DNA from 4 places in the Tatumella sp. UCD-D_suzukii genome. Region 3 is predicted to be linked to each of the others. Evidence: predicted binding sites of a transcription regulator. Region 3 holds the regulator's gene; each other region holds the start of a gene.
The links. Region 3 encodes PurR, which represses purine synthesis genes. Its sites were predicted from a motif close to CANGCAAACGTTTGCNTG; they were not measured.

Region 1 (3,834 bases), on a different contig from region 3:
ATTATGAAGTGCTGACCGCCGGGCTTGATAACATCAGCGAACAGTCTGACTGCGTGGTCGTGGAGGGGACGGGGGGATGGCACTGTCTGATGAATAACGAAAGGCCACTCTCCGATTGGGTCGTCAGTCAGCAATTACCGGTGATCCTGGTCGTCGGGATCAAACTGGGATGTATCAATCATGCCTTACTGAGTGCCGAAGCGATTCTGAATGACGGCGTGCCACTTTACGGGTGGGTAGCGAACCGTATCAACCCGGGGCTGGCAGAATATGCCAGTATTATTGAAGTGCTGAAAAAACAGATTGGTGCTCCTTTGCTGGGGGAAATTCCGTATCTGCCCAGAGCAGAGCAACGTGACTTGACGAAGTTTCTGGATCTGTCACGGGCGGAAGAGGCGATATTCGAGAGTTAACGCCGGGAACAGACAGGAGCAGGGTGCCTGCTCCTGTACCCGGGATTAGCCGGCAGAAGACGGACTGTTGCTGTCGCTCAGACGCTTGTAGACAATTTTCTGGCTGTCGTTCTGGCAATGCCCGACCACCAGGCCACCTTTCTGATCGGCCTGATCGCTTGGTACGATATCCAGGCTGAAGCCGGTCTCAGGTACACCGTTAGCAATGATCTTTTTACTGATATCGGCTTTTACCGACTCGCAAGATGCCTGAGCCAGCAAAGGACAGGCAATCAGCAGGGCACCGGCCCATAAGATTTTACGTTTCATATGTGGTTCCTTTTCTTTGTAAAGACGCAATTGTTATTATCATCAGGGAGTTATCGGACGTCCTGTGCGCCGGTCAAGGCAGCGCAGGGTATTCGGCTCCCAGTAAGCATTGAGATTTGCACTCTGCTCACATTTATCACGGGTATCAAAAGCGTTATCAGCTTTATCAAACTCTTTCTCAACCCTGCGATTTACTTTATGCCGCAGTGAGCGGGTATCATCCCACTGCTGCTGGCGCTCACGCGCTTCTTCTTTTGTCAGCGCATTGTCGCCGTTATCAATAACAATGTGCTGTGTCGCCGCCCGGACGGCAGGTACTGCTGCCAGTGTTCCGCAACCCATCACCGCACACAGAACTACCGGTAAAATCACAGAGGTCTTTTTCATATTGAGTTCCTTTATTCTCAATGACGGACAGCCGGCCTTAGCTGTACCTGCGACTATCAGTATAACATTTGAACGGCTTTTCCTGCCAGCCATGTGTCCGGTGAGGGCACCGTGGCAGGGGCGGCGGCGGCATCAGACATTTTTCATGACTTTCAGACCGCCGTACGCCTGGCAGACCGGCATCATTTCCAGGGTATTAATATTGACATGGGCAGGCAGCGTCGATACCCAGTAAACGGATTCGGTAACATCTTCGGCAGTCAGCGGCTGCGTACCGTCATACACGGAGCTGGCTTTACTGTCATCGCCTTTAAAGCGGACATTTGAAAACTCAGTGCCTCCCACCAGGCCTGGCTCGATATTGGTGACACGAACCGCGGTACCCTGCAGATCTGTCCGCAGATTAAGGCTGAACTGGCGCACAAAGGCTTTGGTGGCTCCGTAGACGTTGCCGCCCTGATAAGGCCAGTTACCGGCGGTTGAGCCGATATTAATCACATGGCCTTTATTGCGGGCGACCATGGCCGGTAACACGGCACGGGTCATAAACACCAGTCCTTTAGCATTGGTATCTATCATGGTCTCCCAGTCATCAGTGCTGGCATTCTGTGCCGGTTCTATCCCCAGTGCCAGCCCGGCATTATTAACCAGGATATCGATAGCCTGCCATGCTTCCGGTAATTCGCTCAGCGCCCGATCGATAGCGTCCTTGTCGCGAACATCCAGTTGTAACGGATACAGACTGTCGCCATGAGTGAGCTTCAGTTGCTGCAGGCGATCGGCCCGGCGTCCGGTGGCAATGACTTTATGCCCGTTCGCGATAAAACGGCGGGTAATAGCTTCCCCGAATCCTGCTGTCGCACCTGTTACCAAAATAATCATAGTGTTTTATGTCCTGTTATTTTTCCTGAGATATGCCATAAACATAGCATTGAAAACTGACCCATGCCTATACCTTATCAATGGTCACGGGCCCCGGGGAGCCGCGACGCCCCTCCATTGTGCATATGTGATCTCTCTGCACTATAGCAGGGCAGGGTTTTCGTGAGCAGCAGTTTCCAACCGGGAATAATTATCAGGACAATCGGTTGCCATCAAAAAGCAAACGATTACCTTTCCGGACAGCCCGGTAAAACCCGCACATCAGTAATAACCCGGGGGAAATTATTTAACGTATTGAAAATAAAAGACTAATTTAAAAAAATCCTCTCTGGCACGTTACTTGCAAACTTCCTGTCATACCACTGATACGTGATCAGCAGATTTCGGGACAGAGATCGGAAAGGAGACGGGGAGCTATGATGTCAAAGAAACGCCTGCAGGGGTTCCGTGCTGCATTTATACACTATGCGGGAGTGGCACACCACAGTGATGAAATCGCCGGGCAGTTTCGTTATCTGCCCGACGGACTGTTATTAATTGCCGACGGAAAGGTCGTTTCGCTGACCCCCTGGGATGACGGTAACAATGTGCCGGAAGGCTGTGAATTCACTGATTACCAGGGACGGTTGATCCTGCCCGGGTTCATCGACACCCATATTCATTTTCCGCAGACAGAGATGATTGCTGCTTATGGTGAGCAGTTACTGGAATGGCTGGAAAAGTATACCTTCCCGGTGGAAAGCAAGTATGGCGACAGTGAATATGCCAGTGCGATGGCCGCATTCTTTATCCGTCAGCTGTTCAGCCATGGTACTACTACTGCGCTGGTCTTTGCGTCTGTGCATCCTCAGTCCGTGGATGCGCTCTTTCGTGAAGCACAGAAGTATGCCATGCGCATTATTGCCGGGAAAGTGATGATGGACAGGCATGTGCCCGAGGCGTTACTGGAAGACCCGGCGGAAAGCGCCCGACAGACCCGGCAGTTGATTGAGCGGTGGCACGGTAAAGGGCGGCTGGGTTACGCCATTACCCCGAGATTTGTTCCCACCTCCTCACCGGCATTACTGGAACAGGCCGGTGTATTACGCCGTGAATATCCGGATGCCTGGATGCAGACCCATCTGAGTGAAAATTTACGGGAAATTGAGTGGGTCAGTGAACTCTTCCCGGAACATGACAATTACCTCGGCGTGTATGACCACTATCAGCTGACGGGTAAACGCAGCGTCTTTGCACATTGTATTCATTTGCAGGATAAGGAATGGACGTGTCTTCAGCAGACCGGCTCCTCTGTCGCCTTTTGTCCGTCGTCCAATCTGTTCCTCGGCAGTGGTTTGTTTAAGCTGTCTGCAGCGAAGGCGAGGAAGATCCCGGTCGGGATAGGGACAGATGTGGGTGCCGGTACCAGTTTCAGTCTTCTCCGTACACTGGGGGATGCCTATAAGGTGCAGCAATTGCAGAGTTATAAACTGAATGCCTGCGAGGCTTTTTATCATGCCACGCTTGGCGGTGCTCATGCCCTGGACCTGGATAGCGTTATCGGTAATTTCGCACCGGGTAAAGAAGCTGACTTTATTGTGGTTGACCTGACGGCCACACCGCTACAAAAACTGCGTTGTTCCGGAAGTACCGATATCCTCGATAAGCTTTTTGTACTGATGACGTTGGGTGACGAGCGCAATATCACGCATACCTGGGTAAACGGCGAATGTGTATGGACACAGGGAGAGACAGAGGAGAATGACCATGCAATTTTTGCTTAATCAGCAGCTGATCACGGTCAGTCATCTTGACCCGAATATGACGGTACTGAATTACCTGCGGGAAGAAAAACAGCGTTGCG
Region 2 (3,834 bases), on a different contig from region 3:
CGCCGGCAGGATAGTCAGCATCGCAGCCCATTCAAAACGCGGTTTATAGAATGTCGGTAATGCCAGCCAGGGGGCTTGCTCTACCGCAGACCAGTTCACCATGCCCAGGAACGAAGCCAATACATAGCCGGCGACGACGCCAATCAGGATCGGGATAATTGCCAGGAAGCCCCGGAACAGAATTGAGCCGAACACCGTGACACCGAGTGTGACCAGCGAAACCAGCACCGTTTTATTATCCATCAGAGCGCCGTTCGCCGGTAATAAACCGGCCATACCGGCAGCAACACTGGCCAGTTCTAAACCGATAATGGCAATAATCGCCCCCATGGCAGCGGGAGGAAACATCACATTCAGCCAGCCCGTCCCGGCTTTTTTGACGATTAACGCCACCAGACAAAATAAGACCCCGCACAGAATAAAGCCGCCCAGCGCCAGGTCATATCCCTGAGGCAGCAGCAGTAAAACGGGGGAAATAAACGCAAAGCTGGACCCCAGATATGCCGGGATTTTTCCTTTACAGATGAACAGATACAGTAAGGTACCCAGCCCATTGAATAATAAAATAGTCGCCGGGTTCACGTGAAACAATATCGGTACCAGCACCGTCGCCCCGAACATGGCAAACAAATGCTGCAGACTCAGCGGAATCGTCTGCAGTAGCGGTGGTCTTTCATTCACTTCTATCGTACGCCGTGTCATTTCTTCATCCCCTTAATTTTTATTTTTACCGGACATAAAAAAACCGACATCACGTCGGTCAGAACAAATAAACTTTTACCGGCAGCTTCCGGCGAAAAAAAAGATGCAGCCACTGCGGGCCAGAGGCGCCGAAGTGCCCCCCGATACCATACCGGCCCCGTCCCGTTCATCAGAACCCGACGGTGCCCGCCCCTTCCGGGGGCAGAAAGCGTTACCCTGCCCATGCCCCGCACTCCCGGACTTACTTCGTCCCGAAGATTTTATCGCCTGCATCGCCGAGTCCCGGAATAATGTATCCGTGTTCATTCAGGCCCTGATCGATGGACGCGGTATACAGCTCAACATCCGGATGCGCTTTTTCCAATGCCTCAATCCCTTCAGGAGCTGCCACCAGCACCAGAACTTTAATGGATTCACAGCCAGACTGCTTCAGCAGATCGATAGTGGCAATCATGGAACCCCCGGTCGCCAGCATCGGATCAACCACCAGCGCCATACGTTCTTCGATATTGGACACCAGCTTCTGGAAGTAAGGCACAGGCTCAAGGGTTTTTTCGTCACGATAAACCCCTACCACACTGATCCTGGCACTCGGGATATGTTCCAGCACCCCGTCCATCATTCCCAGCCCTGCCCGCAGGATAGGAACCACCGTGATTTTTTTACCTTTAATCTGGTCAATCTCTACCGGGCCATTCCAGCCTTCAATCGTCACGACCTCCGTTTCCAGACCCGCCGTCGCTTCATAGGTCAGCAGACTTGCGACTTCAGAGGCTAATTCACGAAAACGTTTAGTGCTGACATCATGTTCACGCATCAGGCCTAACTTATGTCTGACCAGGGGGTGTCTGACTTCCACGATCTTCATTATTCTTCTCCCGGAACGCATTGAGCTAAAAAAAAATCGTCGGATTATATCGTTTTTTACGAAAATCGGATACTGACTTAATCAAAATCTGAGTCACAGATTTTTAAAAAAAACAAAATCACCGATCGGTTTTACGAACAGAGAGGAGAGGTGAACAACAGACTCGCAAACGTTTGCCTGCACTGCTAGAATAGCCGCGCTCTATTAAAACCACCAACCGCAATTCGCGTGGGGAATCTGCAGTGACCGACAAAACGACTCTCAGTTATAAAGATGCCGGTGTTGATATTGATGCCGGTAATACTCTGGTTGACCGAATTAAAGGGGTTGTAAAAAAAACCCGCCGCCCGGAAGTGATGGGAGGCCTCGGAGGCTTTGGTGCACTTTGTGCTTTACCGCAAAAATACCGCGAGCCAATCCTGGTTTCAGGTACTGATGGTGTAGGAACGAAATTGCGTCTGGCAATGGACCTGAAACGTCATGACCATATCGGGGTTGACCTGGTCGCCATGTGTGTCAACGACCTGGTGGTTCAGGGGGCTGAGCCCTTATTTTTCCTGGATTACTACGCCACCGGTAAGCTGGATGTCGATACTGCTGCTGCCGTGATCACCGGCATCGCCGAGGGTTGTTCGCAGTCAGGATGTGCACTCGTCGGCGGTGAAACCGCTGAAATGCCGGGTATGTACCACGGTGAAGATTACGATGTCGCTGGTTTCTGTGTCGGAGTGGTGGAAAAGTCAGAAATCATTGATGGCAGTAAAGTCAGTGAAGGTGATGTATTACTGGCCCTGGGGTCAAGCGGTCCGCACTCAAACGGATATTCTCTGGTCCGTAAAATTCTGGAAGTCAGCCAGACCGACCCGGTTGTGCAACAACTGGAGGGTAAATCTCTGGCCGATCATCTGCTGGAACCGACCCGCATTTACGTCAAAAATATTCTCAGCCTGATTGAACAGGTTGACGTGCATGCGATAGCCCACCTGACCGGCGGCGGATTCTGGGAAAATATCCCACGTGTATTGCCTGAAAATACCTGTGCTGTAATTGATGAATCCAGCTGGCAATGGCCGGCCGTATTTACCTGGTTACAGCAGGCCGGTAATGTCAGTCGCCATGAAATGTATCGCACCTTTAACTGTGGTGTCGGTATGGTTATCGCGTTGAGCCCGGCGAATGCCGATAAAGCACTGCAACTCCTGCAGGATGCCGGTGAGAACGCGTGGAAGATCGGGGTGATTGAATCCGCGGAGTCTTCTGCTGAGCAGGTCATTATCAAGTGATGAAAAAGCTGGTTATCCTGATCTCAGGAACCGGCAGTAACCTGCAGGCAATTATTCATGCCTGCAGGTCAGGTCTGCTGGCGGCAGAGATTTCCGCCGTCGTCAGTAACAAGGCCAGCGCAGGCGGCCTTGATTATGCCCGCCAGGCCGGTATCCCAGCCCTGTCACTTGACCCGTCCGCTTTTGCTGACCGTCAGCAATTTGATCGACAGATGATGGCCGAAATTGATAACTTTCATCCGGATCTGGTCGTACTGGCCGGTTATATGCGCATTTTAAGTCCGGAGTTTGTTGCACGTTATGCCGGACGGATGATTAACGTCCACCCTTCTCTTCTGCCGGCGTATCCCGGGTTACATACCCATCGCCAGGTACTGGAGAACGGTGACAGCGAACATGGGTCTTCTGTGCATTTTGTCACCGAGGAACTGGATGGCGGACCGGTTATCCTGCAATCAAGGATCCCCGTTTCAGGGGATGAAACGGAACAACAGTTACAGGCCCGGGTCAAAGCCGAAGAGCACACCCTGTATCCGCGGGTGATCCGCTGGTTCCTTGAGGGCCGTCTGGCACTGCGTGATAATCAGGCCTGGCTGGATAATACCCCTCTTCCGCCCGGCGGTTACTGTCCGGAACACGCCTATCGTTAATCTCTCTGCGCTGCCTTCCGGCAGCGTAATTCTTTTAATCTCCCGGCAAACCTCTGATCGTCCCCGAAGGAAACTGACCACTATTGGACATTTCTGCCATATTCTCGCCATAATGTGACGAGACACTGGGGCCGGAGTTCTGTCAGAGTGATACGGAGTCGTAATGGGTCAGGAAAAACTGTACATAGAGAAAGAATTAAGCTGGTTATCCTTTAATGAACGGGTACTGCAGGAAGCGGCGGATAAACTGAACCCGTTAATTGAGCGTATGCGCTTTCTGGGGATTTATTCCAGCAATCTGGATGAGTTTTATAAAGTCCGCTTTGCTGAT
Region 3 (3,834 bases):
CAGCCCGATATCCGCCGGTGTTAAGCCCAGTCCGGACAAAATAAAAGGAGAGCCAGTCAGCCAGGCGAAAAAACTGGCAGAGCAGGCTGAGTAAATCAGCACATTGCCGCGATAGACGCGATCAGCCAGCAGCCCGGTAAACCTGACTTTATCCGTCGTTTTGCCCGGGGGGGTGACGGAGGTGCGTGAGGCTGCCGGCACAAACAGGGTTGAAGCCATTAAAGCGACGGTGATCAACGTTAGCACCAGAAAAACCGAACGCCAGTGATAATGTGCCAGCAGCCAGGAGCCCAGCAACGGGGCCAGTGCCGGTGACAGTGCGACCAGGGGCATGATGGTGGCAAAAATCTTCTGACTACGTGAAGCCGGATAATGGTCCAGCACCAGTGACTGCCAACTGACGGCGGCGGCACAGACACCGATGGCCTGGATAAAACGCAGGGCCAGTAACATCACCGGAGATGTCACCCATAGCATGGCCAGGCAACTGGCCGCGAAAATTCCCAGCCCGCACAGTAATACCGGTTTCCGTCCTGTCACATCAGACAGGGGGCCCCACAGCAACTGACCGCAGGCAAAACCGGCCAGAAACAGGCTCAGGCTGGCGCTGATCACCCCGGCGCTGGTGCCCAGGTCCTGTTTCATTGCACCAAAGGCAGGTAAATACATATCCGTAGCCAGAAAGCCCAGCATACTGAGTAAGGCCAGATAAATTAAAAACAACACCGGATGCCTCATGACATCTCCTCTGATAAAAATTTCGCGCAAAGTGTAAAAGGGTGCATTGCTTGTTGTGAATCGGTAATATTTGAGATTAACGTTTAAAAAATTTGAAAGGTCATTATGTGGTCTGAATATGCACTCGAAGTCGTCGATGCGGTATCAAGGAATGGCAGCTTCAGTGCAGCGGCCAGAGAGCTTCATCGCGTGCCTTCGGCGATCAGTTATACGGTCAGGCAGCTTGAGGAGTGGCTGGCGGTGCCTTTATTTGAGCGTCAGCACCGGGACGTCGTTCTCACTCCGGCAGGTGAACATTTTGTCCGTGAAAGCCGCGGGGTTATCAAAAAAATGCAATCCACCCGTCGGCAATGTCAGCAACTGGCGAATGGCTGGCGGGGGCAGGTAAGCATTGCCGTGGACAGGATTGTTAAACGACAACGTATGCAGCAACTGGTGACCGATTTTTATCGTCATTTCTCTGATATCGAACTGCACATCAGTGAAGAAGTCTTTAACGGGGTATGGGATGCGCTGGCTGATGGCAGGGTGGACATGGCTATCGGTGCAACCCGGGCCGTGCCGGTGACCGGGCGTTTTGATTTCCGTGATATGGGCCACCTGAACTGGCGGTGCATTGTCAGTGCCGACCACCCTCTGGCTAACGGCGGCCCGCCGGGAGAGGAGAGGTTACGTGCCTGGCCCTCACTGATGCTGGAAGATACCTCCCGGGCATTGCCACGACGTATCACCTGGTCGCTGGATAACCAGCGGCGTATGCCGGTGCCGGACTGGCAGACCGGGCTCGACTGCGTGAGGGCCGGGTTATGTGTAGCCATGGTACCTGGCCACCTGGCCAGGCCACTGCTATCCCGGGGGGAAGTCAGGGAATTACAGTTACCTGCACCGTTTCCGGAAAGCCCCTGTTGTGTCAGTTGGGCCGGGGAGCGGAGTTCACCGGCCCTGCGGTGGATTCTGGACTACCTCGGGGATACCGACACACTGAACCAGGAATGGCTGAGGGAATAAAAGGTGTGCTTAACGACGATAATCGACAAAAGGACCATCAATCACCGAGCGACGTTCAATCAGTCGCGGGTTCACCTCAATGGTTTGGGGTTCATCGCGTTTATTGACGATACGATCCAGCAACATTTCCAGGGCTTTTTCACCCAGTTCACGTTTAGGCTGGTGAATAGTGGTCAGCGCCGGGCTGAAGTAACGTGAATTACGTACGTTGTCATAGCCGATCACTGATATATCCTGCGGTACGCGTAATCCCTGTTCGTCAGCCGCACAAATGGCACCCATAGCCATAATATCGCCACCGCAGAACACGGCGGTAGGCAGTTGCGGTTGCGAAAGCAACTGCTGCATCGCCTGATAGCCGGACTCCGGTTCGAAATCACCCTGTACCAGCCATTCATCACGCAGGGTGATACCGGCTTCCTGTAACGCTTTCAAAAAGCCTGACAGGCGTCCGCCGCCGGTGTTGCGTTCCATCTGGCCCGGGATACAGCCGATATCACGATGGCCACGTTCTATCAGGTAGCGTCCGGCCATATATCCGCCCCGGAAGGCATTATCCAGGATGGTGTCGGTAAAGTCCCCACGGGAAACTCCCCAGTCCATAACGACCATCGGAATATTACGGTTCTGTTCCAGCATATCCAGCAGATCCTGTGGGTATTCTGCACACATAACCAGCAGACCATCGACACGCTTTTGTGCCATCATCGACAGATAGGCACGCTGTTTTTTCAGATCATTATCGGCATTGCCGAGGATCAGGGTATAACCGTGCTCAAAGCATTTCTTTTCGATAACTTCGATGATCTCTGCAAAATAAGGAGCTTCCAGAGAGGTCGACAGCAATCCTATGGTCCGGGTGTTATTCACTTTCAGACTTCTGGCGACGGCACTCGGGGAATAATGCAATTCATTAATTGCCTCCCGGACGGCCTTACAGGTGTCTTCCGCAACAAAGCGGGTCTGATTAATGACATGTGAAACAGTGGTGGTGGAAACCCCTGCTCGCTTCGCCACGTCTTTAATAGTTGCCATTCAATTCTTACTCCGGGTTTATCATTATTCTGTGCTGGCTGAGTTAATCGTTTGCGTTTACCCTGACTCCGGCAATCGTTCGTAGTGTAGGGGGGACGATTTACCTGTGACGGGACGATAATAGCGCTTGAAATTTCAGCACGCATCATCGTTGCGCAACGAAGGGCGGCAATTCTAGCAAGGTCAGGACAATAAAACGAGATTTTTGCGCAACAGTGTGGTAATTATAATAATATCCATACAGTTATTGTGCTTATGAGAAGGGGGACGCATTGATACTGATCTTAAACTGGCACTGACCACCACGATTGTTGCTTTATTGATGATTTCTGCATTCAGTTTTACAGCAATTCTGCATTAACCGGGGTCTCCCGGCTTGCGGGAGTGCAGTGCTGTCCCGCAACAGATAATAAAAAAGCCTGAACACTGTTCAGGCTTTTTTATGCTTTCGGCCCGGGAAGGGGCAGTAGCCTGTACTCTCTTAACGAACGGTACTCGGGGTCATTACCCGGCGGGCACCGATGTAGTGGCTCTGCCAGTATTCGTTGCTCAGGGCACTGATTTGAATATCTTTGCCGGTGCGGGGGGACTGAATAAATTTCCCGTCACCCAGGTAGACTCCCACATGGTCAGCTTTTTCACGGCCATGAATATGGAAGAAGACCAGGTCACCTTTTTCCAGCTGATTACGTTTAACCGGTGCGGCATCACGCAGGTGGAACATTTCGTTAGCGGTGCGCGGAATTCTGTAATTCACCAGATCTTTATAGGCGTAGTAGACAAGCCCGCTGCAATCAAAACCGGTGTAGGGCGAAGAACCTCCCCATTGGTACGGTTTCCCTAATTGGTCCATCAGCTTAATCATCGCGATTTTTCGGGCTTTCTGGTAACGCTGACGGTGTGTACTGCTCATACGTATCGCGGTCAGTTTCTCTGACGGGCGAGCGGTCGATTTACGGGCAAGGGGGCGATGATGTCCGTAAATTTTCTTTTCAGTACGATGATGCTCCGGGGTGCGGTGTTTTTCTTCGCGGGAAGGTCGTTCTTTTAACT
Region 4 (3,834 bases), on a different contig from region 3:
ACACACCGGTGAGCGCAATAACCTCCGGGAAACGACCCTGGCGTCACTGATAAAAGCGAAAAAGGTTCAGCTATGAAAAAAATTGATGCGATTATTAAACCCTTCAAACTGGATGATGTCCGTGAAGCGCTGGCAGAAGTCGGTATTACCGGCATGACAGTGACGGAAGTGAAGGGTTTCGGGCGTCAGAAGGGACATACCGAGTTATACCGTGGCGCAGAGTATATGGTCGATTTTCTGCCGAAGGTTAAAATCGAATTAGTGATTGCCGATGATATCGTCGATACCTGTGTGGAAACGATTATGCGCACCGCACAGACCGGCAAAATCGGTGACGGTAAGATTTTTGTGTTCGACGTTGCACGGGTTGTGCGTATCCGTACCGGCGAAGAAGACGAAGAAGCTATCTGATCACTCAGGCCACCGCAGTCGGGTGGCCCGGGTAACACATCAGAGATCTTTGTGCGGGCCAAACAGTTCATAATGAATATGCGACTGACTGACGCCTGCTTCAGTTAACTGATGGATAACAGACTGCATAAAACCTGTCGGGCCACAGACAAAGTAGTGGCACCGCGGGTCATCGAGCGCGCTACCTGCCTGTGTAATATTGATCAGGCCTGAAAGGTGGTGGTCGTCTGCCATCGCGTTGTCGGGTTGTTTGTACCAGATAACCTCATGGAAATCATTCAGGGTCGATCCCAGTTGTGTGACTTCTTCACTGAATGCATGTTCTGCACGATTGTGTGCGGCATGCCACCAGTTAACCCGGGCGGTATACTGTTGTTCAGCCAGCGCATGCAGCATGGCCAGTAATGGTGTCTGGCCGGACCCCGCAGAAATGAGCGTGATCGGCGCCGGAAACAGCGAACTGTCCAGCAGGAAATCGCCCGCCGGTGCGGAAAGCGCAACCCGGTCGCCGCATTTTGCCCGGCTATGTAACCATCCGGAGACCTTACCTTCCGGCTGACGACGGACCGCGATACGATAGCTTTTACCGTCCGGAGTCCGGGTCAGTGAATACTGCCGGATCTGGCGGTGGGTAAACCCTTCCGGTTTAAGATACAGCGCGACAAATTGCCCGGCTGTAAATTCTGAAACGGGCTGACCATCTTCCGGTGTCAGTACGAAGCTCTTAATAACCTCGCTTTCCTGCTTAATCTCACTGATCACAAAATCGCGGGTTCCGCGCCAGCCGCCGGAGAGGTGTTCATGCTGCGCGTAAATCTGCTCTTCACGGTTGATAAAGATATCGGCCAGGACACCGTAGGCTTTCGCCCAGGCCGCCAGAACCTCGTCGCCAGGATCCAGCAGCTCCCGGATGGTGCCTAATAAATGTTCACCGACAATGGCATATTGTTCCGGCTGAATCGACAGGCTGACATGTTTCTGGGCAATTTTTTCGACGGCGGGGAGCAGGGCTTCCGGGGTATCCAGATGGCTTCCGTAAGCACACAGTGCATTAAACAAGGCTTCCGGCTGACGGCCGCTGGCCTGGTTGCTCATATTAAAGACATCTTTCAGTTCCGGATTATGACTCAGCATACGCTGATAAAAATGTTGAGTGACTGCCGGGCCAGCTGCAGCGATTGCCGGAAGAGTTTCTCTGACCAGTGCAATAGTTTTGGCATCAAGCATTTGTTATTCCTTTACGGGATGATAATAACATGTATTTTAAATGCATGTTATTCCCTGTTACCCGTAAAGTAAACAGGGGTATTTGTTTTTTTCTTGTTATACGTGACTGCAATATGAAATTCATCGTGATCGCAGATGAAAAAATATCAGTTAAAAAAGCACTTTCATTTCAGCAGCTAAGCCGTATGTCGCCGGTATGCCAATCGTTTGCGTAAAAAGAGTGTATTCCGGCTACCGTCCTCCCGGAAAAGAGTTTACACTGTGGGCCGTTACCCGCCGATGGGTGTTAAATTGCCGTTTTTAAGTTAGCTGAGTCAGGAGATGCGGATGTTAAAGCGAGAGATGAACATAGCCGATTATGATGCCCCACTGTGGGAGGCGATGGAGCAGGAAAAAGTGCGTCAGGAAGAGCACATTGAATTAATTGCTTCAGAAAACTACACCAGCCCACGCGTAATGCAGGCTCAGGGTTCACAGCTCACCAACAAATATGCAGAAGGGTATCCTGGTAAGCGTTATTACGGCGGATGTGAATACGTCGATATCGTCGAGCAATTAGCCATCGACCGTGCGAAAGAGTTGTTTGGTGCAGATTACGCTAACGTTCAGCCGCACAGTGGCTCACAGGCTAACTTTGCTGTGTATACCGCACTGTTGCAGCCGGGCGATACCATTCTGGGGATGAATCTGGCGCATGGTGGCCACCTGACACACGGTTCTCCGGTGAACCTGTCCGGTAAACTGTATAACGTCGTCCCTTACGGTATCGATGACAGCGGCAAGATCGATTATGAAGAACTGGCTGAACTGGCGAAGACGCATAAGCCTAAAATGATTGTCGGTGGTTTCTCTGCATATTCCGGCGTTTGTGACTGGGCTAAAATGCGTGAAATTGCAGACAGCATTGGTGCATGGCTGTTTGTTGATATGGCTCACGTCGCAGGTCTGGTGGCCGCCGATGTCTATCCGAACCCGGTTCCGCATGCACATATCGTCACCACGACTACCCATAAAACCCTGGCAGGCCCGCGCGGCGGACTGATCCTGGCGAAAGGGGGTGATGAAGACCTGTATAAGAAACTGAACTCAGCCGTCTTCCCTGGCGGTCAGGGTGGCCCTCTGATGCACGTGATCGCGGGTAAAGCGGTCGCTCTGAAAGAAGCGATGGAGCCGGAATTTAAAGCTTATCAGCAGCAGGTTGCTGTTAACGCTAAAGCCATGGTCGAAGTCCTGCTGGCCCGTGGCTACAACATCGTTTCCGGGGGGACCCATAACCACCTGTTCCTGCTGGATCTGGTCGACAAAAATTTGACCGGTAAAGAAGCCGATGCAGCGTTAGGCCGTGCAAATATCACTGTTAACAAAAACAGCGTCCCTAACGATCCGAAGAGCCCGTTTGTCACTTCCGGTATCCGTATCGGTACCCCTTCAGTGACCCGTCGTGGTTTCAACGAAGCTGACGTGCGTGAGCTGGCTGGCTGGATTGCTGATATTCTGGACAATATCAATGATGAAGCCACTATCGAGCGCGTGAAAGGTAAAGTACTGGAAATCTGTGCCCGTCTGCCGGTCTATGCCTGAGACGACTAACGCCGGTCAGACCGGCGTCTGAACAGAGAAAGGCGGCCTGAGGTCGCCTTTCTGCTTCCATACCATCCTATTCAGCGAAGCGTGATGGCGTTGTCTCTGCAAACCCTGCCTGCCATATCCCTGCACTGATTCCGGTGTCTCAGAATATCCTGATTATCCGACCCTCCGGTATTTCCGACGATACATTCTTGTGAAGTGACGCCAGGCCATTATACTCCGCTGACTTTCCTGCAGAATTTTGAAATAACAGAGCGGCTTTTACGTTGACCGGTCAACGTATGTTCCTGCACGCTTTTGGTGGAAATTCAGGGACGCAGCATTGCGGGCTTTGCCTGAGTGCTGCCAGGGTGATTGTCACCGCGGTACAAGGGAGAGGTCGTCTGCCAGTGAGGAAACACCAGGGATAAGGAATGCCTGAGACAGTAAAGGAATAACCGCGTGGGGAGGCCGATGCCTGCGAAAAATGCAATGGCGGAAGGGCACTGCGGAAATCCGTCGGGATCTCCCCGGGCACGGCGGCCCGGGGAGGGGAGCTTAGCGTTTTAACGCTTCGCTTAATTCATCACGCATGGAAGCCAGAATTGCGCGAACGACACGCGGGTTACC

Region 1: the regulator PurR is predicted to act here: its motif matches at 2,208-2,225, upstream of guaD (guanine deaminase).
Region 2: the regulator PurR is predicted to act here: its motif matches at 1,733-1,750, upstream of purM (phosphoribosylformylglycinamidine cyclo-ligase).
Region 4: the regulator PurR is predicted to act here: its motif matches at 1,835-1,852, upstream of glyA (serine hydroxymethyltransferase).

Annotation. Positions count from the first base shown of each region.
Region 1 covers NZ_JFJX01000053.1:397,909-401,742, forward strand. The annotation lists gene bioD (dethiobiotin synthase) at 1-413, shown strand, start outside; gene CG67_RS11780 (DUF1161 domain-containing protein) at 459-722, opposite strand; gene CG67_RS11785 (DUF1283 family protein) at 765-1,109, opposite strand; gene ydfG (bifunctional NADP-dependent 3-hydroxy acid dehydrogenase/3-hydroxypropionate dehydrogenase YdfG) at 1,242-1,991, opposite strand; gene guaD (guanine deaminase) at 2,411-3,754, shown strand; gene xdhA (xanthine dehydrogenase small subunit) at 3,738-3,834, shown strand, end outside.
Region 2 covers NZ_JFJX01000064.1:93,336-97,169, forward strand. The annotation lists gene uraA (uracil permease) at 1-702, opposite strand, end outside; gene upp (uracil phosphoribosyltransferase) at 944-1,570, opposite strand; gene purM (phosphoribosylformylglycinamidine cyclo-ligase) at 1,813-2,853, shown strand; gene purN (phosphoribosylglycinamide formyltransferase) at 2,853-3,503, shown strand; gene ppk1 (polyphosphate kinase 1) at 3,667-3,834, shown strand, end outside.
Region 3 covers NZ_JFJX01000012.1:252,413-256,246, forward strand. The annotation lists gene punC (purine nucleoside transporter PunC) at 1-738, opposite strand, end outside; gene punR (DNA-binding transcriptional activator PunR) at 844-1,746, shown strand; gene purR (HTH-type transcriptional repressor PurR) at 1,756-2,781, opposite strand; gene CG67_RS18775 (YnhF family membrane protein) at 3,053-3,142, shown strand; gene CG67_RS05265 (C40 family peptidase) at 3,263-3,834, opposite strand, start outside.
Region 4 covers NZ_JFJX01000064.1:172,487-176,320, reverse strand. The annotation lists gene glnB (nitrogen regulatory protein P-II) at 73-411, shown strand; gene hmpA (NO-inducible flavohemoprotein) at 451-1,638, opposite strand; gene glyA (serine hydroxymethyltransferase) at 1,966-3,219, shown strand; gene suhB (inositol-1-monophosphatase) at 3,763-3,834, opposite strand, start outside.